2 regions of the Cellulomonas sp. NS3 genome follow, and region 2 is predicted to be linked to the other one. Evidence: predicted binding sites of a transcription regulator. Region 2 holds the regulator's gene; the other holds the start of a gene.
The links. Region 2 encodes HspR, which represses chaperone genes until heat shock. Its sites were predicted from a motif close to AAGTTGAGTCNNNNNGACTCAACTT; they were not measured.
Positions count from the first base shown of each region.

Region 1 (11,945 bases), 1.0 Mb from region 2:
CGCGCTGACCGTCTGGACCGGGACGCGCCTGCGGACGCGGTTCGTCGTCGCGCACGACTCCGCGATGGGCGTGACCGCGATCCTCTTCACGCTCGCCGGCATCGGGCCGTTCGCCGCCGTCGGCGACCAGGTCACGCAGGTCGTCGTGGCGCAGCTCTACGTGGGGCTCGTGTCCGTCATCGGCCTCGCGCTCGCCCTCGCGCGCGACGAGCGGGACCGCCTCGTGCGGGACGTCCGGGCGGCCGGCGACGAGGCGCGCACCCAGGCCGGGCTGCTCGCGACGATCGTCGACACGATGGACGAGGGCGTCACGGTGACCGACCGGGACGGGCGGATCGTGCTGCGGAACCGGCGCGCGTCCGAGCTCATGGGCGGCGTCACGAGCCCGACGGGCGTGATCGCGACGAGCTCGTTCTACGGCCTGTACCGCCCGGACGGCTCGCCGGTCACCGACGCGGAGCTCCCGCACCACCGCGCCCTGGCGACCGGGGCGAGCGTGCGCGACGTCGACCTGCTCGTGCGCAACGTCGGCGTCCCGCGGGGCCGTGTCGTCAGCTTCAGCTCCGCACCCCTGCCCGACGAGGCCGGCGGGGGCGTGGTCACGGTGATGCGCGACGTCACCACGCAGCGCGAGGAGCTGACCCGGGCCGCCCAGGTGCAGGCGAGCCTGCTGCCCGCGAGCCTGCCCGACGTCCCCGGGTACGCGGTCGCCGCCCGGTTCTCGCCGGCGGGCTCGGTCGGCGGGGACTTCTACGACTGGCAGCCCGTGTTCGGCGGGCTCGTCGTGACGCTCGCGGACGTCATGGGCAAGGGCACCGGGGCGGCGATCCTCGCGGCGACGTCCCGCTCGGTGCTGCGCTCGTTCGGCCCGGAGCGGGACGTCGCCGCCGCCCTCGTCGCCACCGAGGAGGCGATGGAGGCCGACCTCGCCGGGGCCGGGGCCTTCGTCACGGTCTTCCACGCGCGCGTCGACATCGTCACGGGCACGGTCACGTACGCCGACGCCGGGCACGGGCTCTCGCTCGTCGTGCGCGCCGACGGCGGCAGCGAGCGGCTGCCGGCGCTGGGCCTGCCGCTGGGCGTCGACCCGGGCGCGCCGCGCCGCAGCGGGACGGCGCACCTCGACTCGGGCGACCTGCTGCTCATGTTCAGCGACGCGGTGCTCGACGCGATCGGCGGGACCGTCGCCGACCTCGGGCGCGTCGAGGACGCGGTGCGGGGAGCCACGTCCGCCGACGCCGCGGCCCAGGCCGTGCTGACGCTCGTCGCGGACGCCGGCGAGCAGCTCGACGACCTCACGGTCGTGGCGGTCCGGCGCGACGACGTCCGCGACCTGCTGCGCTGAGCCGCCCGGGCGGACGCCGAAGGGCCGGAGCGGGCGCGGCGGGCGGAGCGGGCGCGGAGGGGGAGCCCCCGCGCCCGCCGCGTGCCGTCAGCCGACGGTGACCGCCCGGCCGGCCGAGAGGACGAGCCCGCCGTCGCCCGCGCGGTCGACCACGACGGTGTCGCCGTCGTGCACCTCACCGCCGAGCAGCATCCGCGCGAGCCGGTCGCCGATCTCCTTCTGCACGAGCCGGCGCAGGGGCCGGGCGCCGTAGGCGGGGTCGAACCCCTCGATCGCGAGCCACTCGCGCGCTGCGGGCGTCACGTCGAGCGTGAGCCGGCGGTCGGCGAGGCGCGCGGCCAGGGCGACGACCTGGATCTCGACGATGCGCCCGATCTCGCCGATGGTCAGCGGGTCGAACAGCACGACGTCGTCGAGCCGGTTGAGGAACTCCGGCTTGAACGCCGACCGCACCGCGCTCATCACGGCGTCGCGCTTGGCGTCGGGGTCGAGCAGCGGGTCGACGAGGAACTGCGAGCCGAGGTTCGACGTCAGCACGAGGATGACGTTGCGGAAGTCGACCGTCCGCCCCTGGCCGTCGGTGAGGCGCCCGTCGTCGAGCACCTGGAGCAGGATGTCGAACGCCTCCGGGTGCGCCTTCTCGACCTCGTCGAGCAGCACGACCGAGTAGGGCCGGCGCCGCACCGCCTCGGTGAGCTGGCCGCCCTCCTCGTAGCCGACGTACCCGGGCGGGGCGCCGACGAGCCGGGCGACCGCGTGCTTCTCCGAGTACTCCGACATGTCGATGCGCACGATCGCGCGCTCGTCGTCGAACAGGAAGTCCGCGAGCGCCTTCGCGAGCTCGGTCTTGCCGACACCGGTCGGGCCGAGGAACAGGAACGAGCCCGTCGGACGGTCGGGGTCGGAGATCCCGGCCCTCGCGCGGCGCACCGCGTCGGAGACCGCCGCGACCGCCGGGCGCTGCCCGATGAGCCGCTCGCCGATCACGTCCTCCATCCGCAGGAGCTTGGCGCTCTCGCCCTCGAGCAGGCGCCCGGCGGGGATGCCGGTCCACGCGGAGACCACCTCGGCGACCTCGTCGGGGCCCACCTTGTCGGCGATCATCGGGGCGGGCGCGGGGCCGGCGGTGCCGTCGTCCAGGGCCCCCTGCTGCTCGCGCTCCTCGGCCGCGGCGATCTCCTTCTCGACGGTCGGGATCTCGCCGTAGAGGATGCGGCCGGCCGTGGCGAGGTCGCCCTCGCGCTGGGCCTTGTCGGCGGCGCTGCGCAGCTCGTCGAGCTTCGCCTTGAGGTCGCCGACGAGGTTGTGGCCCGCCTTCTCCTTCTCCCACCGGGCGGTGAGCGACGCGAGCTCCTCGCGGCGGTCGGCGAGGTCGGCGCGGATCTTCTCGAGCCGCTCGACCGACGCGGGATCGTCCGCGCCTGCCAGCGTGAGCTCCTCCATCGTCAGCCGGTCGACCGCCCGCTGGAGCACGTCGATCTCGACGGGCGAGGAGTCGAGCTCCATGCGCAGGCGGCTCGCGGCCTCGTCGACCAGGTCGATGGCCTTGTCGGGGAGCTGGCGCCCGGCGATGTAGCGGTCGGAGAGCGTTGCGGCGGCGACGAGCGCGGCGTCGGAGATCGTGACCTTGTGGTGGGCCTCGTAGCGCTCCTTGAGGCCGCGCAGGATCGCGATCGAGTCCTCGACCGACGGCTCGCCGACGAAGACCTGCTGGAACCGCCGCTCGAGCGCCGGGTCCTTCTCGATGCGCTCGCGGTACTCGTCGAGCGTCGTCGCGCCGACCAGCCGGAGCTCGCCGCGCGCGAGCATGGGCTTGAGCATGTTGCCCGCGTCCATGCTGCCCTCGGACGCCCCAGCGCCGACGACGGTGTGCAGCTCGTCGATGAACGTCACGACCTCGCCCTCGGAGGACCGGATCTCCTCCAGGACGGCCTTGAGCCGCTCCTCGAACTCGCCGCGGTACTTGGCGCCCGCGACCATCGCCGCGAGGTCGAGCGAGACGAGCCGCTTGCCGCGCAGGGACTCGGGGACGTCGCCCGCGACGATGCGCTGCGCGAGGCCCTCGACGACGGCGGTCTTGCCGACGCCGGGCTCGCCGATCAGCACGGGGTTGTTCTTGGTGCGGCGGGAGAGCACCTGCACGACCCGGCGGATCTCCGAGTCGCGGCCGATCACGGGGTCGAGCTTGCCGTCGCGCGCGGCGGCGGTGAGGTCGACGCCGTACTGCTCGAGCGACTTGAAGGTGCCCTCCGGGTTGGGGCTGGTCACGCGCCCGGTGCCCCGCACGGACGGCAGCGCGGCGGCGAGGGCGTCGCGGGACGCCCCCTGGGCGCGCAGCGCGTCCGCGACGCCGGACTGGCCCGCGGCGAGGCCGAGGAGGAGGTGCTCGGTCGAGACGTAGTCGTCGCCGAGCGCGCGGGCCTCCGACGACGCGGCGTCGATCGCGGCGGCGGTCGCGCGGGAGGCGGTCGGCTGGGCGACGGCGGAGCCGCTCGCGGCGGGCAGGCCGACGAGCGACGCCCGCACCGAGCGGCCGAGGGCGCCGCGGTCGGCGCCGACGGCGTCCAGCAGCGCGTTGGCGACGCCGCCCTGCTGGGCGAGCAGCGCGCTGAGCAGGTGCGCGGGCTCGAGCTGGGGGTTGCCGGCGGCGGACGCCTGCTGGATGGCGTCGCCGAGGGCCTCCTGGGACTTGGTCGTGAGCTTGGCGTCCACGTGGTGCCTCCGGGGTCGTGCTGTGGTGCTGCGCGGGTGCGTACGGGTCTGGGCGGCCGGGCCGCTGCCCGCCCGCAGGGGTTCTGCGAGGTGCAACCCGTCCAGAGTTGAGCCTATTCCGCTCAAGTCTGGATCGCGACCCCCCTGGCCGTCCGCCGGCTCAGTCGCCGGTGCGCTGCGTCGGCACCGACGGCAGCGACCCCGGGCACGGCGCGGTGCGGAAGCGGTCGCGGCCCGCGGCCTTCGCCTCGTAGAGCGCGACGTCGGCCGCCGCGAGCACCTGCTGCGGCGCGTGGCTGCCGTCGGTGCGCGCGATGCCCGCCGAGAACGTCACGTCGGCACCCGTCGCGAGCCACCGGTCGCGCAGCGCGCCGAGCAGCGCGGTCGCGTCGTCGGCCGCCGCCCGGTGCAGCACGAGCACGAACTCCTCGCCGCCGTAGCGCGCGGCGTAGTCGTCCGGGCCGAGCACGCCCTGCACGACGGCGGCGAAGCGCCCGAGCACCTCGTCGCCCGCGGCGTGGCCGTCGCGGTCGTTGACGTCCTTGAAGTGGTCGAGGTCGCACACGACGACCGTGTCCTCCGGGGCGAGCCGGGCGAGGCGCTGGTCCAGGCCACGGCGGTTGCCGAGCTCCGTCAGCGCGTCGGTCCGGGTCGCGGTCGCGAGCTGGTCGGCGACCGCGCGCTGGTACGCCGTCATCGCCGCGAGCGCGTACATCACCGCGACCCACACCGCGGCGTTGATCGCGAGGCGCACGACCACGACTGCGTCGACCTGCGGGACCATCGCGCAGTACGCCCCCCACGCGAGCGGCACGAGCAGCAGGCCGACGCGCACGGGCAGGAACACCCCCGCGTACACGAACGAGAGCGTCAGCACGCCGGCGTACGCGATCTGGCTGCGGCCGCTCGTGAGCCCGAGCACGCCCACCGCGACGAGGTTCGCCACGGGGAAGACGACCGCGGCGGAGGGGTGCAGCCGCTCCCACGGGACGAGCCGCACCGCCGCGACGACGGCGAGCATGCCCACGGAGACGAGCCCGAGCGCCCGGGTCATGCCCGGCGTCAGGTGCAGGAACGGCGAGGCCAGCACGACGATCGCTCCGGCCGCCAGCAGCAGGACCCGGCCGCCCAGCACGGCGAGCCCCCCGCGGCGCATCCACCCGGGGGCGGTGCGCGCGAGGCGCAGCACACCGGGCTCCGGGGAGCGGGACGGACCCGGTGCACCCGGCCCGCGGTTCGACGCGACGACGCCACGGCGCGGGTCCCCTCCGGCCGCGGTCCCGGTGGCCTCGGACCCGCTCATGCCCGACCCATCGGCCACGGCGGCCGAACGCTGAGGCCCACCGCGCCGCAGTCACCGCCCGCGACCGGACGCGCGGCGCCGCGTGCGACGATCGGCGCATGCCCGACGACGCGCAGACCACCGACGACCCGCACGCGCCGGCCCCCGCCGGTGCCGGCGAGCGCACCGGGTCGAGCACGCCCGCCGGAGGCCGCCCCCCGGTCGCGATCAGCGAGCCCGCCCCCGACGTGCTCGGCGCCGGCTGGACCGCGCGCACGATCCACCTGCGCCCCGACGCGCAGGGCGAGGCCGTCGCGACGCTCGTGCACCGCGAGGTCGACCCGGTCGGCGACGGCCCGGCGCCCACGTCGAGCCGCGCGGTCCTCTACCTCCACGGGTTCGTCGACTACTTCTTCCAGGCGCACGTCGGGGACGCCTTCGCGGCGCACGGCGAGGACTTCTACGCGCTCGACCTGCGCGGCTACGGCCGGTCGCTGCGGCCGTGGCAGGAGCCCAACTACGTGACCGAGCTCGCGGCGTACGCGGAGGAGCTCGACGCGGCGGTCGCGGTGCTGCGCGAGGACCACGACCAGGTCGTCGTGCTCGGCCACTCGACGGGCGGGCTGATCGCGTCCCTGTGGGCGCACGCGCGCCGCTCGAGCCGGCCGGTGGACGCGCTCGTGCTCAACAGCCCGTACCTCGACCTGCGCGGGACGCGGTTCGAGCGGACGGTGCTCACCCGCGTGATCGACGTCGTCGGCCGACCCGCCCCCCGGCTCGTCGTCGGGAAGATCGGCGAGCACTACGGGACCGCGCTGCACACCGCGAGCGGCGGCGAGTGGGAGTTCGACCTCACCTGGAAGCCGCACCGGGGGTTCCCGGCGCGCGCGGGCTGGGTGCGCACGGTGCGGCGGGCGCACCGGCGGGTCGCGCGGGGGCTCGCGGTCGACTGCCCGGTGCTCGTCCTGTCGTCCGACGCCACGGGGCCGCACGACCGCTGGCACGAGCAGCTCCTCACGACCGACAGCGTGCTCGACGTCGCGCACATCGCCGGCCTCGCGTCGCGGCTCGGCCCGGACGTCACGTACGTGGCGGTGCCGGGCGGCGCGCACGACCTCGCGCTGTCCCCCGAGCCGGCGCGTGGCCGCTACCTCACCGAGGTCCTCGCGTTCCTCGACGCGCGGCTCGGGCCGGTGCGCGCGGTCTAGCACGGAGGGCGCCCGAGCGCCCGGATGAAATCTGGACGCGCGTCCAACAATGACAGGCGGACACACGTCCCGATGACTCCGGACGCGCAATTCGGGCATTCGTAGAATCGTGTTAATCGGACATTCTCGGAGGACCTTCGCAAGCCATTAGTGGCTTCCGTCACACCGTCACGAGAATTAACTTCCGGAGGCTTGCTTTTTCACCTCCGTCCGGGTGACCGTTGGTTTCAGCCGTTCGGGGGACCGAGCGGCGAGTGCCGAAGCCACAGGGGGCTGGCCGCAGTCCGGGAGCCCCCCGGTCGGTGCCAGGGGCGAGCACGCCCACCCACACCCTCGCGTGTCTCCTCGACGGCTGAGCCGTCCACCGCTGATCGCCCCTCGCGGGCGGGCGCCGCTGTGCCCGCACGTCGCCGACACCTGAGGACCTCGATGTTCATCTTCCTGCTCCAGCTGCGCCACATGTGGGTGGACCACGCCGAGATCTACCTGTTCTCGGTGTTCTCCGCCCTGGTGTGGCTCCTCTGGGTCGCCAAGGTGGTGCTCTCGCGGCGCTACCGCCCGTTCACCGCCGAGCACCACGCCCGCACGAGCATCATCGTGCCCGTCGTCGACGAGCCGCTCGACCTGTTCCGGGACGTGCTGACCCGCGTGACGGAGCAGAACCCCGACGAGGTCATCGTCGTCATCAACGGCAAGCCCAACCCGGACCTGCAGGCCGTGTGCGACGAGTTCGCCCCGCTCGTGCGCTGGGTGCACACCCCGATCCCGGGCAAGCGCAACGCCGTCAAGATCGGCACCGAGATGTCGCGGTACGAGATCACCGTGCTGCTCGACTCCGACACGATCTGGACCCCGGGCGCGCTCGGCGAGCTCGTCAAGCCGTTCGCCGACCCGCGCGTCGGCGGCGTGACCACCCGTCAGCGGATCCTCGAGCCGGAGCGCTCGTGGATCACCCGCTGGGCCGACTGGCTCGAGAACTCGCGCTCGCTGTACTCGATGCCCGCGCAGTCGGTGCTCGGCCAGGTCGGCTGCCTCCCGGGCCGCACGATCGCGTTCCGCCGCGACATCCTGATGAAGGTCATGGACGACTTCATGACCCAGAAGTTCATGGGCGTGTTCCTCGAGGTCTCCGACGACCGGACGCTCACGAACCTCACGCTCAAGGCCGGCTACCGCACGGTGTACCAGCACACGAGCCTCGTCTACACGGACGCCCCGCTGCAGGTGAAGAAGCTCTTCAAGCAGCAGCTCCGCTGGGCCCGCGGAAGCCAGTACAACACCCTGCGCATGCTTCCCTGGATGCTCGGGCACGCCCCGGTCCTCGCGATGTTCTTCCTCGCGGACATCATCCTGCCGTTCCTGCTCGTCGGGACGCTCGGCGGCTGGCTGTACCGCGCCGCGACCGGCACCGGCGTGAACCTGTACCAGGCGATCCTCGAGACGTACGGGCAGACCGCGGGCTGGGCCTGGGTCGTGAGCCTCATGGTCGTCTCGTCGGTCCTGTCGATGGCGATCCGCCAGATCCGCCACCTGCAGGAGGTTCCCGGGGACTTCTTCCGCCTGCCCGTCTTCATCATCGTCTCGACGTTCTTCCTCATGCCGATCCGCCTCCTGGGCTTCCTGCGCATGGCGCACGCCTCCGGGTGGGGCACGCGTGCCGGCGCCTACGCCGGTGGCGAGAGCGAGGTCGACTCCGCGGAGAACCTGACGTCCGGCACCGCGGCGCCCGCCGTGGCCGCGGTCCCGACGCCCCGCCGGCTCGCTCCGCAGGGCACGACCGAGCCGATCGAGCCGATGTCGGACGAGCTCATGCGTGAGCTCGACGCGCTCTACGGCACCGCGCCGGCCGACGTCGTCGACACCCACTCCGGTGCCGCCGCGCTGGCCGTCCGCGAGCGCCCTGTGCGCACCGCCTCGGCGGCTCCCGCGCAGCGCTCGCGCCGTCGTCACCTCAACCCGAAGGCCGGCATCCCCTACGTCATCGCCGCCGGGATCCTCGCCCTGGAGTCGCTCCTCTATGTCTGACCGACGCTCGCTCAGCGAGTCCGCCGCGGCCCTCGGCCGCGCCTGGTGGGCTCCCACGATGGGTCGCCTGACCGCCCGGGGGCGGTTCCTGACCGCCGCCGTGGTCGCCGCGCTCGTCGTGGTCACGCTGGCGGTGTGGAACAGCCCGGACGTGTCGGCCACCGGCCGGCCGGTCGCGGCCGCGGCCGCGGCGACGCCCTCCGCGGAGGAGCGTCGCCTGGCCCGGGAGCTCGCGGCGGCACGGGAGGACCTCGCGGAGAGCCGCGCGCAGTCCCAGGGCCTGCGCGAGACGCTCGGCAAGGAGCAGGCTGCTCGCCTCAAGGGCGAGCAGGAGTCGGCGGCCGCGCAGCAGGAGGCCGCCGCGAGGAAGGCGGCCGCCGGCACGGGGTCGCCCAACGGTTCCTCGGCAGGACACGCGCGGTCGGCCGGGAGCTCGTCGAGCGCCACGAGGACGACGCGCGAGCCCGGCACCGGACCCGCGAACACGAGGAACCCGACGCAGCCGGCCGGTCCGGCGGGGCCGGTCAGGACGCGGCCGACCGCGCCGAGCAAGGCCGAGCTCGTCAACCCGACGAGGCGGCAGCTCGGGCTGTACACCGCGCAGGCGCCGTTCAGCTTCGCGACGTTCGACGACGTCGCGGCGAGGGCCGGCGTCACGCCCACGACGGTGGGGTGGTTCAGCGGGTGGGACAAGCCGTTCCGCGCCGACGCCGTGACGAAGGCGTGGGACCGCGGCCTCATGCCGCTGCTCACGTGGGAGTCGCACCCCAGCGACGCCCCGAACGACGAGCTCGACCAGCCGGCGTACTCGCTGCCCGTGATCCTCGGTGACCCCGGGGCGGGCGTGCCCGGCGCGTACGACGCGTACCTGCGCCAGTACGCCCAGGACGTGGCCGCGCTGGGCCTGCCGCTCGGCATCCGGCTCGACCACGAGATGAACGGCGACTGGTACCCGTGGTCCGAGCGGACCCAGACCGGGGAGCCGATCAACGGCAACCGGGTCGGGGACTACGCGGCCGTGTGGCGCCACGTGCACGACATCTTCGAGCAGGAGGGCGCGGGCGACCTCGTCGTGTGGGTCTGGGCGCCCAACATCGTCAACAACCTGCCCGCGTCGCTCCAGGCGCCCGGCGTGCTCGAGGGCCTGTACCCGGGCGACGAGTACGTCGACTGGGTCGGGCTGTCCGGCTACAACCGCCCGCCGTACCGCGCGGGCAACGACTCGACGTTCGCCTACACGTTCGGGCGCTCGCTCGACCAGCTCCGCGCGATCGCGGACAAGCCGATCCTGCTCGCCGAGATCGGGGCGTCCGAGGTCGGCGGCACCAAGCCGCAGTGGATCGCCTCGCTGTTCGAGGCGCTCACGCTGCCGGAGAACGACGACGTGATCGGCCTCGCGTGGTTCAACCTCACGGTGACCTCGACGGTCCGGGGCGAGCTCGTCACGAACGACTGGCGCATCGACTCGCGCCGCGCCTCGACCGAGGCGTTCACCGCCGGCATCACGAACCCGCTGGCCCGGTTCGTCGAGGGCTCCGCGCCGCTCGACGCCGCCCGGGCGGCAGCACGACCCGCAGCACCCGTCACGACGCCCAGCGCGTCACCGGCCCCGTCGGCCACCGCCAGCACCGCACCCGAGGAGAACCCGTGAGCAAGTCCACCGCCACCACCGTCGCCGCCGTCGCGGCCGACGCCACCGTCCCGGCAGGCCTGAAGATCTCGGTCTACGGCACCGGCTACCTCGGCGCGACGCACGCCGTCTCGATGGCCGAGCTCGGCTTCGAGGTCATGGGCGTCGACACCGACGCGAACAAGGTCGCCGCGCTCGCCGCGGGCAAGGTCCCGTTCTTCGAGCCCGGACTGCCCGAGCTGCTCGAGAAGCAGCTCGCGACCGGCCGCCTGACCTTCTCGACGGACCTCGAGGAGGCCGCGCGCTGGGGCGACGTGCACTTCATCTGCGTCGGCACGCCGCAGATGAAGACGAGCCACGCGGCGAACCTCGGCTACGTCGAGGCCGCCACGTCGACCGTCGCGAAGAACCTCACGAAGAACGGCGTCATCGTCGGCAAGTCGACCGTCCCGGTCGGCACCGCGGCCCGCCTGCGCGAGCTGATCGCCGGGCTCACGCCCGAGGGCATCGAGGTCGACCTCCTGTGGAACCCGGAGTTCCTCCGCGAGGGCAAGGCCGTCGACGACACGCTGCACCCCGACCGCATCGTCCTGGGCGGCACGAACGCCCGCACCGAGGCGATCATGCGCCAGGTCTACGCGGGCCCGATCGCCGAGGGCACGCCCGTCGTCGTGACGGACCTCCCGACCGCCGAGCTCGTCAAGGTCTCCGCCAACGCGTTCCTCGCGACCAAGATCTCGTTCATCAACGCGATCGCCGGCGTGTGCGAGGCCGCGGGCGCCGACGTGACGGTCCTCGCCGACGCGCTGGGCCACGACGTCCGCATCGGCCGCCAGTTCCTCGACGCCGGTCTCGGCTTCGGTGGCGGCTGCCTGCCCAAGGACATCCGTGCGCTCATGCACCGCTCGAACGAGCTCGGTGCGTACCGTGCCGCGGCGCTGCTCCAGCAGGTCGACGAGATCAACATGGGCCAGCGCGAGCGCGTCATCGACATGACGATGGAGGCGCTCGGGGGCTCCGTGCTCAACCGGCGCATCTGCGTCCTCGGTGCGGCGTTCAAGCCGCTGACCGACGACGTGCGCGACTCGCCGGCGCTCAACGTGGCCGCGGCGCTGCACCTGCGCGGCGCGCAGGTCACCGTGTTCGACCCCGAGGCGGGCGACACGGCGCGGGCGAGCTTCCCGACCCTCTCCTACGCGACGTCGGCCGAGGAGGCCGTCGAGGGCACCGACGTGGTGCTCATGCTCACGGAGTGGAAGCAGTTCACGAGCCTCGACCCGGCCGCCCTGGCCAAGGTCGCGACGTCCCCGCGCATCATCGACGCGCGCGGCAAGCTCGACCCCGCCGAGTGGCGTGCCGCCGGCTGGGAGTTCCGGGGTCTCGGGCGCACCGCCGCCTGAGTTCCCGTTCCGTGTCCGGCCCATCCAACCGGACACGTCCGGCCCTACCCTGTGGGCCGGCTGCAGGGCCCTGGGACAACGGCGTCCCGGGGTCGTGCGGCCTCTCGACCGCGTACCGGGCCCGCCGCCCGTGCTGCAGGAGGACCAGGGGTGAGGCCGGTGGCCGGCGCGTGAGCAGGGGGGTCGCGCGCCGGTGAGCCGAGCACGTCGGGGGGCGTGCAGCGGGGCGAGGGCGGGCACGTCGGTCGTGCCCGCCCTCGTCGTACCCGGGGGCGTCCCCCGCCCCGGCCGCGGTTCGGAGCACGACGCGCGCGGCGGGCCGGACGGCGGCGCGCGCGACGGT
Region 1 is NZ_CP103289.1:4,353,720-4,365,664, forward strand. Features, by position in the region: gene NXY84_RS19730 (SpoIIE family protein phosphatase) at 1-1,345, shown strand, start outside; gene clpB (ATP-dependent chaperone ClpB) at 1,433-4,057, opposite strand; gene NXY84_RS19740 (GGDEF domain-containing protein) at 4,218-5,360, opposite strand; gene NXY84_RS19745 (alpha/beta hydrolase) at 5,459-6,547, shown strand; gene NXY84_RS19750 (glycosyltransferase family 2 protein) at 6,977-8,572, shown strand; gene NXY84_RS19755 (glycoside hydrolase family 26 protein) at 8,565-10,223, shown strand; gene NXY84_RS19760 (UDP-glucose dehydrogenase family protein) at 10,283-11,602, shown strand.
Region 1: a site for HspR is predicted at 4,162-4,186, ahead of clpB (ATP-dependent chaperone ClpB). Genes of this name have one in related genera too.

Region 2 (11,945 bases):
CAGGACTGGCTCGAGAAGGACTTCTACGCCGTGCTCGGCGTCCCCAAGGACGCGGACGCCGCCACGATCAAGAAGGCGTATCGCAAGCTCGCGCGCAACATGCACCCGGACCACAACCCGGGTGACGCGCGCGCGGAGGCGAAGTTCAAGGAGGTCGGGGAGGCGTACGCCGTCCTCTCCGACACCGAGCAGCGCGCGCAGTACGACCAGCTGCGCGCGATGGCCGGCGGCGCCCGGTTCGCGCCGGGCGCCGGCGGCTCCGCCGGGTTCGAGGACCTGTTCGGTGGGATGTTCGGCGGTGCGACGCAGGGTCAGCGCGTCCGCTTCCAGCAGACCGGCGGCGCGCCCGGCGGCACCAACTTCGAGGACCTGCTCGGCGGCCTCTTCGGCGGCGGCGCAGGCGGCGGTGGCGGGTTCACACCGTCGCGCGGGCCCCGGCAGGGCGCCGACCTCTCCGCGGTCACGACGCTGCCGTTCCGCCAGGCGGCGACCGGCTCGACGGTCTCTCTCGACGTCGAGGGCCGTGTCGTCAACGCCCGCATCCCCGCCGGCGTGAAGGACGGGCAGAAGATCCGGCTGCGCGGCAAGGGCCGGCCCGGGGAGCAGGGCGGACCGGCGGGCGACCTCGTCGTCACCGTCCGCGTGACCCCGCACCCGGTGTTCGCGCTCGAGGGCAGCAACGTGCGCGTCACCGTCCCGGTCGCCTTCGACGAGGCCGCGCTCGGCGCGCAGGTCGACGTCCCGACGCTCGACGGCAGCACCGTGCGGGTCAAGGTCCCCGAGGGCACGCCGTCGGGGCGGACCCTGCGCGTCAAGGGCAAGGGCGTCACGACGCCGTCCGGCACGGGCGACCTGCTCGTGACCGTCCAGGTCGTCGTCCCGCAGCGCCTCACGGGCGCCGCGCGCGAGGCCGTCATGGCGTTCGGCGTCGCCACGTCGGGCGAGAACCCGCGCGCCGACCTGCTGGCGCGCGCCCGGGAGTGAGGCCGATGGTCTCCGAGGACGCGCAGGTCTACGTGATCTCGGTCGCGGCCGAGCTCGCGGGCATGCACCCGCAGACGCTCCGCCAGTACGACCGGCTCGGCCTCGTCTCGCCCGGGCGCACGCGCGGGCGGGGCCGGCGGTACTCGCTGCGCGACATCGCGACGCTCCGCGAGGTGCAACGGCTCTCGCAGGACGAGGGCGTCAACCTCGCGGGCATCAAGCGCATCCTCGAGCTCGAGCAGCAGGTGGACCGGCTCCAGCGGCAGGTCGAGTACCTGCGCGCGTTCACCGAGCCGGGCCGCCGCGTGTTCACCGCGGCACCGTCGGGCGACGTCGTCGCGGTCCGTCCGGGGCAGCGCCCGCCGGGCCCGCGCACCGTGCGGGGCGAGCTCACGGCGACGCCGGGGGCGCTCGTGCTCTGGCGGCCGAGCGGGCCCTGAGGGCGCGGGCTCCACGGCTGCCGAGCGGGTGCCGGGGGGACGGCGCGGCCGTCGGGTGAACGGCTGGAAAAGTCGGCACCCTGGGCAGGCGCTTCCCGCTAGGGTCTCGAGCGCGCCCGTCGTGCGGCGCCGGGCGCGGGCCGTTCCCCCGTGGCATCCAGGGGGAGCCTCATGCGCGTGCGTCGTGCCGTTCGCCGTTCGGTCGGTCTGGCGGGAGCTCTCCTGCTCCTGGGCGCGGGCCTGGGCGTCGCCCCGTCCGCCGCCTCCGCCGGCTGCTCCTCCGTCGAGGGCCGTGTGGTCGACCGGTACAACGGGAGGGTGACGGCGCTCCCCGGCATGACGGTCGAGGTCGTGCGCACGAACGGGACCTTGGTCGGCACCGACGTGACCGACGCGGGCGGCGCGTACTCGGTCACGATCCCGTGCGAGGTCACCCAGGCGCTCGCCGTCCGAGCCACCGACCCGACGGGACGCTACGCGTCGAGGTACGCGCCGTCGGCGACCTACCTGTGGGACTCAGAGCTCTTCTTCGCCACCCAGGAGACGGGCGTGCGCCGGCTGACGATCGGGCTGCAGCCCGCGGGCCGGTTCGTGCCCGTGCCGCCGAGCCGCGTGCTCGACACCCGCCTCGACGGTCGACCGATACCGCAGGGCGAGTCCCGGCCCTTCGAGATCGTGGGGCTCGGGGTCGGCGGCCGGGGCGAGGACGTCACCGCGGTCGTCCTCAACGTGACGGCGACGCAGGGCACGGCACCGTCGAGCTTCATCGCGCTCGACGACAACCCGTTCACGCCGCAGCCGCCGCGGTCGAGCGTGCTGAACTCCTCGGCCGGGCGTGACGTCGCGAACCTCGTGACCGTGCCGATCACCCCGGGCGGCCCGAGCACGAGCCCCGTCCGCTTCATGTTCTACAACAACACGGGCTCGACGCACCTAGTCGCGGACATCGCCGGCTACTACTCGACCGCCGGCGGCGCGGGCCTCCAGCCGGTGAGCCCGACCCGCGTCCTCGACACCCGCGAGTCGGCGCCGCTGGGTCCTCGGGGGACGCGGCGGGTCGACCTCGCGGGGGCGCCGACGGGAGCGGTGGCAGCGGCCGTGACGCTCACGAGCACCCAGGTGACCGCGGCGACCACGTACGTCTCGGCGTACCCGACCGGCGCCGCCGCCGGGCCCACGACGAGCGTGCTCAACGGGTACCGCGGCTCCGACGTCCCCAACCTCGCGATCGTGCCGCTCGGCGAGGACGGGTCCATCACGCTGTACAACGACCAGGGCTCCGCGCACCTCGTCCTCGACGTCGTGGGGTGGTACGTCAGCGAGGGCGGGGCGGACTACCACGCGATCGACACACGTCGCGCGAACGGGACCAGGTACCTCGGGGCGCGCGACGCGCAGGCCTACACCGCCCAGGGAGCGGACTACGCCGTGCCCGACGACGCGTCGGCCATCGCGTTGAACCTCACGACCACCATGGCGACCGCGCCGTCCTTCCTGACGGTGCACCCGACGGACACGCCGCGCCCGTGGGCCAGCAACACCAACGCCCGCGTCGGAGCCGACACGGCGACCGCCGTCATCAGCCGGCTCGGGCAGGGCTTCACCGTCTACAACGACACCGGCAACGTGCTCCCGATCGTTGACGTCTCGGGGTACTTCGCCGAGCACGACTGAGCACGAGCGAGCACCACTCAGCACCGACGGGACGGGCGCCGGGAGGCGGCGGCCTCCGTTCCGGCCCGACAGCACCCGTCTGTTCGACCCCTTCCCTCTCCCGCGCTCACCCCTCGGTGCGCGCCCCACGTCGCCCTCGGGCGAACCTCCAGGAGCCGTCATGCGTCTTCCCGTCCGTGCTGCGAGCCTGCTCGCAGCGTCCCTCGTCCTCGTCGGCGGGCTCGCGGCCCCCTCGGTCGCCGCCCCCGGCGAGCTCCTCCCCGAGCTCGACCTGGGCGGGCTCCGCCAGCCGGTGCCGGCACCCGAGCACGGTGCGGCCGACGGCCGTCGCGCAGCAGCGGCCGGGATCACGCCCCCGGGACGCTTCGTCCCGATGGAGAGCACCCGCGTGATCGACACGCGCGATCCCGACGACAGCGTGCTCGGTCCCGGTGAGGGCCGCTGGTACGACTTCAGCGACGTCCCGGCAGGGATCGTCGCGCTCGTGATGAACGTGACGGCGACCCAGGGGACGGCGTCGACGAGCTTCGTGTCGGTCGTCGACGCGAACTTCGAGGAAGCGGTGCCCACGACGAGCGCGGTGAACTCCTCGGCCGGGCGTGACGTCGCGAACCTCGTCACCGTGCCGATCGTCGGTGACCGCACGATCGGGCTCTACAACAACTCCGGGTCGACGCACGTCATCGTGGACGTCCAGGGGTTCTACGCCGCCTTCACCGACCTCGCTGCCGGGTACGTGCCGGTCGCGCCCTCGCGGGTGCTCGACACCCGTGAGTCGGCGCCGCTCGGCCCGCAGGGCCTGCGTCACCTGACGCTCGACGACGCCCCCGACGGTGCGGTCGCCGCCGCCGTCACGCTCACCAGCACGCAGGCGACGGCCCGGACGTCGTACGTCAGCGCCGGGGCGTACGACCCCGCGGAGCCGGACAGCGTCCCCACGGGCAGCGTCCTCAACGCGTACCAGGGCTCGGACGTGCCGAACCTGGCGATCGTGCCGGTGTCCGACGACAACCGGGTCACGCTGTACAACGACCAGGGGTCGACGCACCTGATCGTCGACGTCGTGGGCTGGTACGTCGCAGGTGGCGGCGCGAGCTACGTCCCGATCTCGTCCCAGCGCGCGGTCGGCTCGGGCTGGATGGGTCCGCAGGACGAGCGGAACTTCACGCCGGCGAGCGCGCAGGTCCCCGTGCCGGACGACGCGGTCGCGATCGCCCTGAACCTGACGACGGCGGGCGCCACGGCACCCAGCTACCTGACGGTCTACCCGGGTGGTACCGCCCGGCCGCTCGCGAGCAACGCGAACGCGCGCGTCGGCGCCGACGTCGCGGCCGGCACGTTCACGCGCGTGGGCTCCGGCTTCACCGTGTACAACGACAGCGGTTCGCTCCTGGCCCTCGTCGACGTCCAGGGGTACTTCGCCGACGTCGAGTGACGTCCTGACGACGCCTCGCTGCCGATCGCCGTGGCAGCGAGGCGTCGTCGTCCGTCCCCTCCCGCCCCGCACCCCGTCGAACGAGGAGCTCCTCCCGTGCCCCGTCCCCTCGTCCGCGCGCTGTGCGCGGTCACCGTGCTCGCCACCGCCGTGGGCGCCCTCGCCGGGCCCGCGACCGCCGCCGAGCCGTGCGTCGCGACCGTCTCCGGGACGGTCTGGGACGCGTCGGCCCCGCAGTCCCGGCTGCCCGGGCTGACGATCGACCTGGTCGACGTCCGGACCGGCGGGGTCGTCACGAGCACCCGGACGACGGAGGACGGGACCTACGTCGTCTCGCTCGGGTGCCGGTGGGACGAGCCGGTGGCCGTCCGCGCCTCCGACCCGTCCGGCTTCTACGCCCCCAGGTTCGGGTTCAGCTCGGTGACTCTCGCGGGTGCCACGATGATCTGGCCACGGGAAGCGGCCTCCTACGTGACGAATCACGTGGCGATGACCCCGCCGTCCCGGTTCGTCCCGGTGCAGCCGACGCGGGTCATCGACACGCGCTCGGCGCGCACCGGCCGGGTGGGGCCCGCGACGGCGGAGATGTTCGCGATCGACGGCCTGCCGGACGACGCGTCGGCGGTCGTGCTCAACGTCACCGCGACCGAGGGCACGTCGCCGTCGAGCTACGTCACCGCCTCGGGGGACCCCGCGTACCGCGCGCCGTGGGTCGGCGGGCGGCCCTCGACGAGCTCGCTGAACACGTCCCGTGGGCGTGACGTGGCCAACCTCGTCACGGTGCCGGTGCGCTCCGACGGGGTCGTGATGCTCTACAACGACTCGGGTCACACGCACCTCGTGGCCGACCTCCAGGGGTACTACTCGACGGTCGAGGGCGCCGGGTTCGTGCCGGTCGCTCCGGTGCGGGCTCTCGACACGCGCCGGACGTCGCCCGTCGGTCCGGCCGAGCACCGGACGCTCACCCTCGACTCGAGCAGCGCCGCACCGGCGCCCGCGGGCGCGGTGGCCGCTGTGGTGACGCTCACGAGCACCGAGGCGACCGCTCCGACGTCCTACGTCTCCGCGGGTCCTGCGGGTGTCACGGGCATCGAGTCGTCGAGCGTCCTCAACGCGTACAGCGGCAGCGACGTGCCCAACCTGGCGATCGTGCCGCTCGGCGCGGGCGACGCGATCACGCTCTACAACGACCAGGGGCGGACGCACGTGGTCGTCGACGTGGTCGGCTGGTACGTCGAGGACGGCGGCGCGTACTTCCAGCCGGTGCAGGCCGCGCGGGCCTCCGGGTCGGGGCGCATGAGTGCGGGCGAGGTGCGCACGTTCCCGCCGACCGGTGGCGGCTTCGCCCTGCCTCGCTCGGCGGTCGCCGTGTCCCTCAACCTCACCACCAGCGCGCCGACGGTCTCGGGCTATCTCACCGCCTACCCGAGCCGCACGGCGCGGCCGCTCGCGAGCAACGCGAACTCGCGGGCCGGCGCCGACATCGCTGCCGCCGTCGTGGTCGGTGTCGACCCGGGCTTCTCGGTGTACAACGACGCGGGGTCGGCCGACGTGCTCGTGGACGTCCAGGGGTACTTCACACCCGCGGGGTGACGCCGTGAGCACGTCCCGCGGTCGCGTTCGTGGTCGCGGGGCGTCGTCGTGCGTGGGCGTGGGGCCGGGATGCGCCCGTTCGGGTGATGCCGCGCAGGAGCCACGCTGCGGGACCCGAGCGACACGCCGAGGACCCCGTGCGTTCACCCGGTGTGTCGTCTCCCGCCACGCGGGACGAATCGGACGTCCCCCTGTGGAGGCGCCTGTGGAGAGCACTGTGGGGCTGCTGTGGAGGGCCGCGAACCCGCAGGTCCCGGCCGTGTCGGACCCCCGGCGTAGCCTGGACTTGTCCACAGCGGGTGAGAAACGACACGGATGTAAGCACAAGTGGTTGTGGTCACTGCCAAGCCGGACCACTAGGTGTAGTGTCGAGTCACCGCAGTGAGGGCTGCGGCAGCGAGACCCACAGCAAGCGTCACGGGAGCCAGAATGTCGATCACCGTCTACACGAAGCCGTCCTGCGTGCAGTGCAACGCGACGTACCGCGCGCTCGACAAGCTGGGCTTCGAGTACGAGGTCGTCGACATCAGCCAGGACGCCGACGCGCGCGACTACGTCATGTCGCTCGGCCACCTGCAGGCGCCCGTCGTCGTCGCCGGCGGGCAGCACTGGTCCGGCTACCGCCCCGACCAGATCAAGGCGCTCGCGGAGCGCATGGCCGACGCGGTCGCCTGAGCGCCTGCGGCCCACGAGGCCGCCGCACCATCGCCCAGCACGCACCACGCGGCGTCGAACCACCCGCGGTGCCCACGCCCCGCCGACGAGGCGGGCGTGAGCACCGCCGCAGGAACGTGCCAGGACCAGCCCCGGTCCGCCGAGGTCAGCCGACGAGGGAGCACAGCATGAGCTCGCTGGTCTACTTCTCCAGCGCCTCGGAGAACACGCACCGCTTCGTCGAGAAGCTCGGCCTCCCCGCGCAGCGCATCCCGCTGACGCCCAAGGAGCCGTTCCTCCACGTCGACGAGCCCTACGTCCTCGTCGTCCCCACGTACGGAGGCGGCAACGAGGGCGGCGCGGTGCCACGGCAGGTCGTCCGGTTCCTCAACGACGAGAGCAACCGCGCGCTCCTGCGCGGGGTCATCGCCGCGGGGAACACCAACTTCGGCGAGGCGTACTGCATCGCCGGCGACATCATCGCCGCGAAGTGCGACGTGCCGTACCTGTACGGCTTCGAGCTCTTGGGAACGAACGAGGACGTCACCCGCGTCCGCGAGGGATTGAGGACATTTTGGCAGCGACAGTCACGGATACCGGCGTAGCGACGGAGATGGATTACCACTCCCTCAACGCGATGCTCAACCTGTACGGTCCCGACGGCAAGATCCAGTTCGACAAGGACCGCGAGGCGGCACGCCAGTACTTCCTCCAGCACGTCAACCAGAACACGGTCTTCTTCCACGACCTCAAGGAGAAGCTCGACTACCTCGTCGAGAACAAGTACTACGAGCCCGAGGTCCTCGCGAAGTACGACCCCGCCTTCGTCAAGACCCTCTTCGAGTACGCGTACTCCAAGAAGTTCCGCTTCCAGACGTTCCTCGGCGCGTTCAAGTACTACACGTCGTACACGCTCAAGACGTTCGACGGGAAGCGGTACCTCGAGCGCTTCGAGGACCGCGTGTGCATGGTCGCGCTGACGCTCGCCGACGGCAACGAGGACTTCGCCCTCTCGATGGTCGACGAGATCATCGCCGGCCGCTTCCAGCCCGCGACGCCGACGTTCCTCAACTCGGGCAAGGCGCAGCGCGGCGAGGCCGTCTCCTGCTTCCTGCTGCGCATCGAGGACAACATGGAGTCCATCGCGCGCGGCATCAACTCCGCGCTGCAGCTCTCCAAGCGCGGCGGCGGCGTGGCCCTCCTGCTCAGCAACATCCGTGAGCACGGTGCGCCGATCAAGCACATCGAGAACCAGTCCTCGGGCGTCATCCCCGTGATGAAGCTCCTCGAGGACTCCTTCTCCTACGCCAACCAGCTCGGCGCGCGCCAGGGCGCCGGTGCGGTGTACCTGCACGCGCACCACCCGGACATCTACCGGTTCCTCGACACCAAGCGCGAGAACGCCGACGAGAAGATCCGCATCAAGACGCTCTCGCTCGGCGTCGTGATCCCGGACATCACGTTCGAGCTCGCGAAGAAGAACGAGGACATGTACCTGTTCTCGCCGTACGACGTCGAGCGCGTCTACGGCAAGCCGTTCGCGGACATCTCGGTCACCGAGAAGTACTACGAGATGGTCGACGACGCGCGCATCCGCAAGACGAAGATCAACGCGCGCGAGTTCTTCCAGACCCTGGCCGAGCTGCAGTTCGAGTCCGGCTACCCGTACGTGATGTTCGAGGACACGGTCAACCGTGCGAACCCCATCAAGGGCAAGATCACGCACTCGAACCTGTGCTCGGAGATCCTCCAGGTCTCGACGCCGTCGACCTACAACGACGACCTGTCCTACGAGCACGTGGGCCGCGACATCTCGTGCAACCTCGGCTCGATGAACATCGCGCTCGCGATGGACTCGCCCGACTTCGGCAAGACCGTCGAGACCGCGATCCGCGCGCTCACCGCGGTCTCGGACCAGACGACGATCGACTCGGTCCCGTCGATCCGCCGCGCCAACGCCGGCGGCCACGCGATCGGCCTCGGGCAGATGAACCTGCACGGGTACCTGGCGCGCGAGCGGGTGCACTACGGGTCCGAGGAGGGCCTCGACTTCACGAACATCTACTTCTACACGGTCGCGTACCACGCGATCCGGGCGTCGAACCGCCTCGCGATCGAGCGCAGCCAGAAGTTCGACGGGTTCGAGGACTCGAAGTACGCCACCGGCGAGTACTTCCAGAAGTACGTCGAGCGTGCGTGGGAGCCCAGGACGGCGCGGGTGCGCGAGCTCTTCGCGACGGCCGGCGTGCACATCCCGACGCAGGACGACTGGCGCGAGCTGGCCGCCTCCGTGCAGGAGCACGGCCTGTACAACCAGAACCTCCAGGCCGTCCCGCCGACCGGCTCGATCTCCTACATCAACCACTCGACGTCGTCGATCCACCCGGTCGCCTCGAAGATCGAGATCCGCAAGGAGGGCAAGATCGGGCGCGTCTACTACCCGGCGCCCTTCCTGACGAACGACAACCTCGAGTACTACGACGACGCGTACGAGATCGGCTACGAGAAGATCATCGACACGTACGCCGAGGCGACGCAGCACGTCGACCAGGGCCTGTCGCTCACGCTGTTCTTCAAGGACACCGCGACGACGCGTGACATCAACCGCGCGCAGATCTACGCGTGGCGCAAGGGCATCAAGACGCTCTACTACATCCGCCTGCGCCAGATGGCCCTCGAGGGGACCGAGGTCGAGGGCTGCGTCAGCTGCATGCTCTGAGCCGACGCCCCCGCGACCCTGCGCCCCCGCGAACCCCTGAGAGAAGTGCAGTCACATGAGTGAGAAGCTGAAGCTGGTCAGCCGCGTCTCGGCGATCAACTGGAACCGCCTGGACGACGACAAGGACGCCGAGGTGTGGGACCGCCTCGTCGGGAACTTCTGGCTCCCCGAGAAGGTCCCGGTCTCCAACGACATCCAGTCGTGGGCGACCCTGACCCCGCAGGAGCAGGAGCTCACGATGCGGGTCTTCACCGGCCTGACGCTCCTGGACACGATCCAGGGCACGGTCGGCGCGGTGAGCCTGATCCCCGACGCGATCACGCCGCACGAGGAGGCCGTCTACACGAACATCGCGTTCATGGAGTCGGTGCACGCCAAGTCGTACTCGTCGATCTTCTCGACGCTGTGCTCGACGCGCGAGATCGACGACGCGTTCCGCTGGTCGGAGGAGAACTCCAACCTGCAGCGCAAGGCCGAGATCGTCATGGACTACTACCGCGGCGACTCCCCGCTCAAGCGCAAGGTCGCGAGCACGCTGCTCGAGTCGTTCCTCTTCTACTCGGGCTTCTACCTGCCCATGTACTGGTCGAGCCGGGCCAAGCTCACGAACACGGCCGACCTGATCCGCCTGATCATCCGTGACGAGGCCGTGCACGGGTACTACATCGGCTACAAGTACCAGAAGGGCCTCGAGAAGCTCTCGGAGGCCGAGCGCGCGGAGCTCAAGGACTACACGTTCGAGCTGCTCTTCGAGCTGTACGACAACGAGGTGGAGTACACGCAGGACCTCTACGACGGTGTCGGCCTGACCGAGGACGTCAAGAAGTTCCTGCGCTACAACGCCAACAAGGCGCTGATGAACCTCGGCTACGAGGCGCTGTTCCCGCGCGACGAGACCGACGTCAACCCGGCGATCCTCTCGGCGCTGTCGCCGAACGCGGACGAGAACCACGACTTCTTCTCGGGGTCGGGCTCGTCGTACGTCATCGGCAAGGCCGTCAACACCGAGGACGAGGACTGGGACTTCTGAGGTCCTGACCCCGGCACCACACCACCGCGCGGCCGTCGTCTCCCCGGAGGCGGCGGCCGCGCGCGTCGTGGGGCACCCCGGCAGCCCGACCGGCCCGTCACCGCGCGGCGCCGTCGGGGGAGCGGCGCACCTCCGTATGCTCGCCCGATGGCAAGCACGAGCCGCCGGGCGCGGGCCGCGAACCGGCGGCGTCGCCGGATGGGCGCGGTCGAGCACGACCTCGACGCGGCCCAGTGGGCAGCCCTGCAGGCGGCGTGGGGCGGCTGCGCCTACTGCGGCGCGGGCGCCGGCGCGGACTCCCTGCAGCGGGACTGCGTGCTCCCGATCTCGCGCGGGGGCCGGTACACCTGGGACAACGTGGTGCCGGCGTGCCGCTCGTGCAACGCCAGCAAGTGCAACACCGAGGTCACCGCGTGGCTGCGGCGCAAGCGGCTCGACGAGCGCCAGTTCCTGCTCCGGCACGCCGAGATCCGCGCCGCGGTCCGCACCGGAGCGGCGCCGGAGGACGTGCCGCTCACCCCGTCGTCCGCGTAGGAGGGCCGGGCGCTCCGCGTCAGGAGTGCGCGCCGTGCGCGTACCGGGTCACGAGCGCCGCGGCGGCCGGCACGAGCTCGCGCTCGCCCTCGACGAGGTGGGTGGTGTCCCGTATCCGGAGCCGCACCGCCTCGTCGAGCGCGGGCAGCGGGTCGTGGTCGACGGCGGCGAGGAACGCCACGAGGAGGACCTGCGCGGCGTTCGAGTAGTCGCCGCCCTCGTCGGCCGCGACCTCGGCGAGCAGCAGGGCGGTCGTCGCGACGTCGAGCGACGCGCTGCCCAGGCCTGCGGCCGACCAGTCGACGACCGCGGGGCCGTGCGACTCGGTGAGGACCACGTTCCCCGGGTGCAGGTCGAGGTGCACGACGACGTCGTCCGGCCCGCCGACCGCGAGCAGGTCGTCCTGCGGCACCGGGAGGCGGTGCAGGCGGTTGAGCAGCTCGGCGAGCACGACCGCGCCCTCGCGCAGCGGCACCTCCTCCGCGGCGAGCGCCTGGAGCAGCGTCGGCCCGTGCAGGCGCTCCATCTCGAGGTCGGCACCCTCGGCCCGGAAGACCTGCGGGGCAGGGAACCCGTGCGCCCACACGTGCCGGACCACCGCGGCCTCGCGCAGCACGCTCTCGCCGTTCCGGTTGCGGCGCAGGACCCGGTCGTCGTCGAGCGCGTACACGTCCGCGTCGCGACCCGAGGTGAGGAGCGGCCCGGGGGCGTCGTCGTGCGGTGCGAGCTGCGCGGGATTCATAGACCGACGTTAGACCGGTTCCCGGCCGTTGTCGCCTGTCCTTGACGATCCCATGATCCGAGTGCGGTGCGCGCTTGCCGTCCCGGCCCGGCGGATCAGCGGTAGGTCGCGAAGTTCTGCGTCGACCAGAGGTAGCCCCG
Region 2 is NZ_CP103289.1:618,309-630,253, forward strand. Features, by position in the region: gene NXY84_RS02855 (DnaJ C-terminal domain-containing protein) at 1-984, shown strand, start outside; gene NXY84_RS02860 (heat shock protein transcriptional repressor HspR) at 990-1,424, shown strand; gene NXY84_RS02865 (hypothetical protein) at 1,743-3,098, shown strand; gene NXY84_RS02870 (hypothetical protein) at 3,259-4,533, shown strand; gene NXY84_RS02875 (hypothetical protein) at 4,630-6,126, shown strand; gene nrdH (glutaredoxin-like protein NrdH) at 6,556-6,801, shown strand; gene nrdI (class Ib ribonucleoside-diphosphate reductase assembly flavoprotein NrdI) at 6,969-7,385, shown strand; gene nrdE (class 1b ribonucleoside-diphosphate reductase subunit alpha) at 7,394-9,499, shown strand; gene nrdF (class 1b ribonucleoside-diphosphate reductase subunit beta) at 9,555-10,529, shown strand; gene NXY84_RS02900 (HNH endonuclease) at 10,677-11,063, shown strand; gene NXY84_RS02905 (phosphotransferase) at 11,083-11,805, opposite strand; gene NXY84_RS02910 (CAP domain-containing protein) at 11,901-11,945, opposite strand, start outside.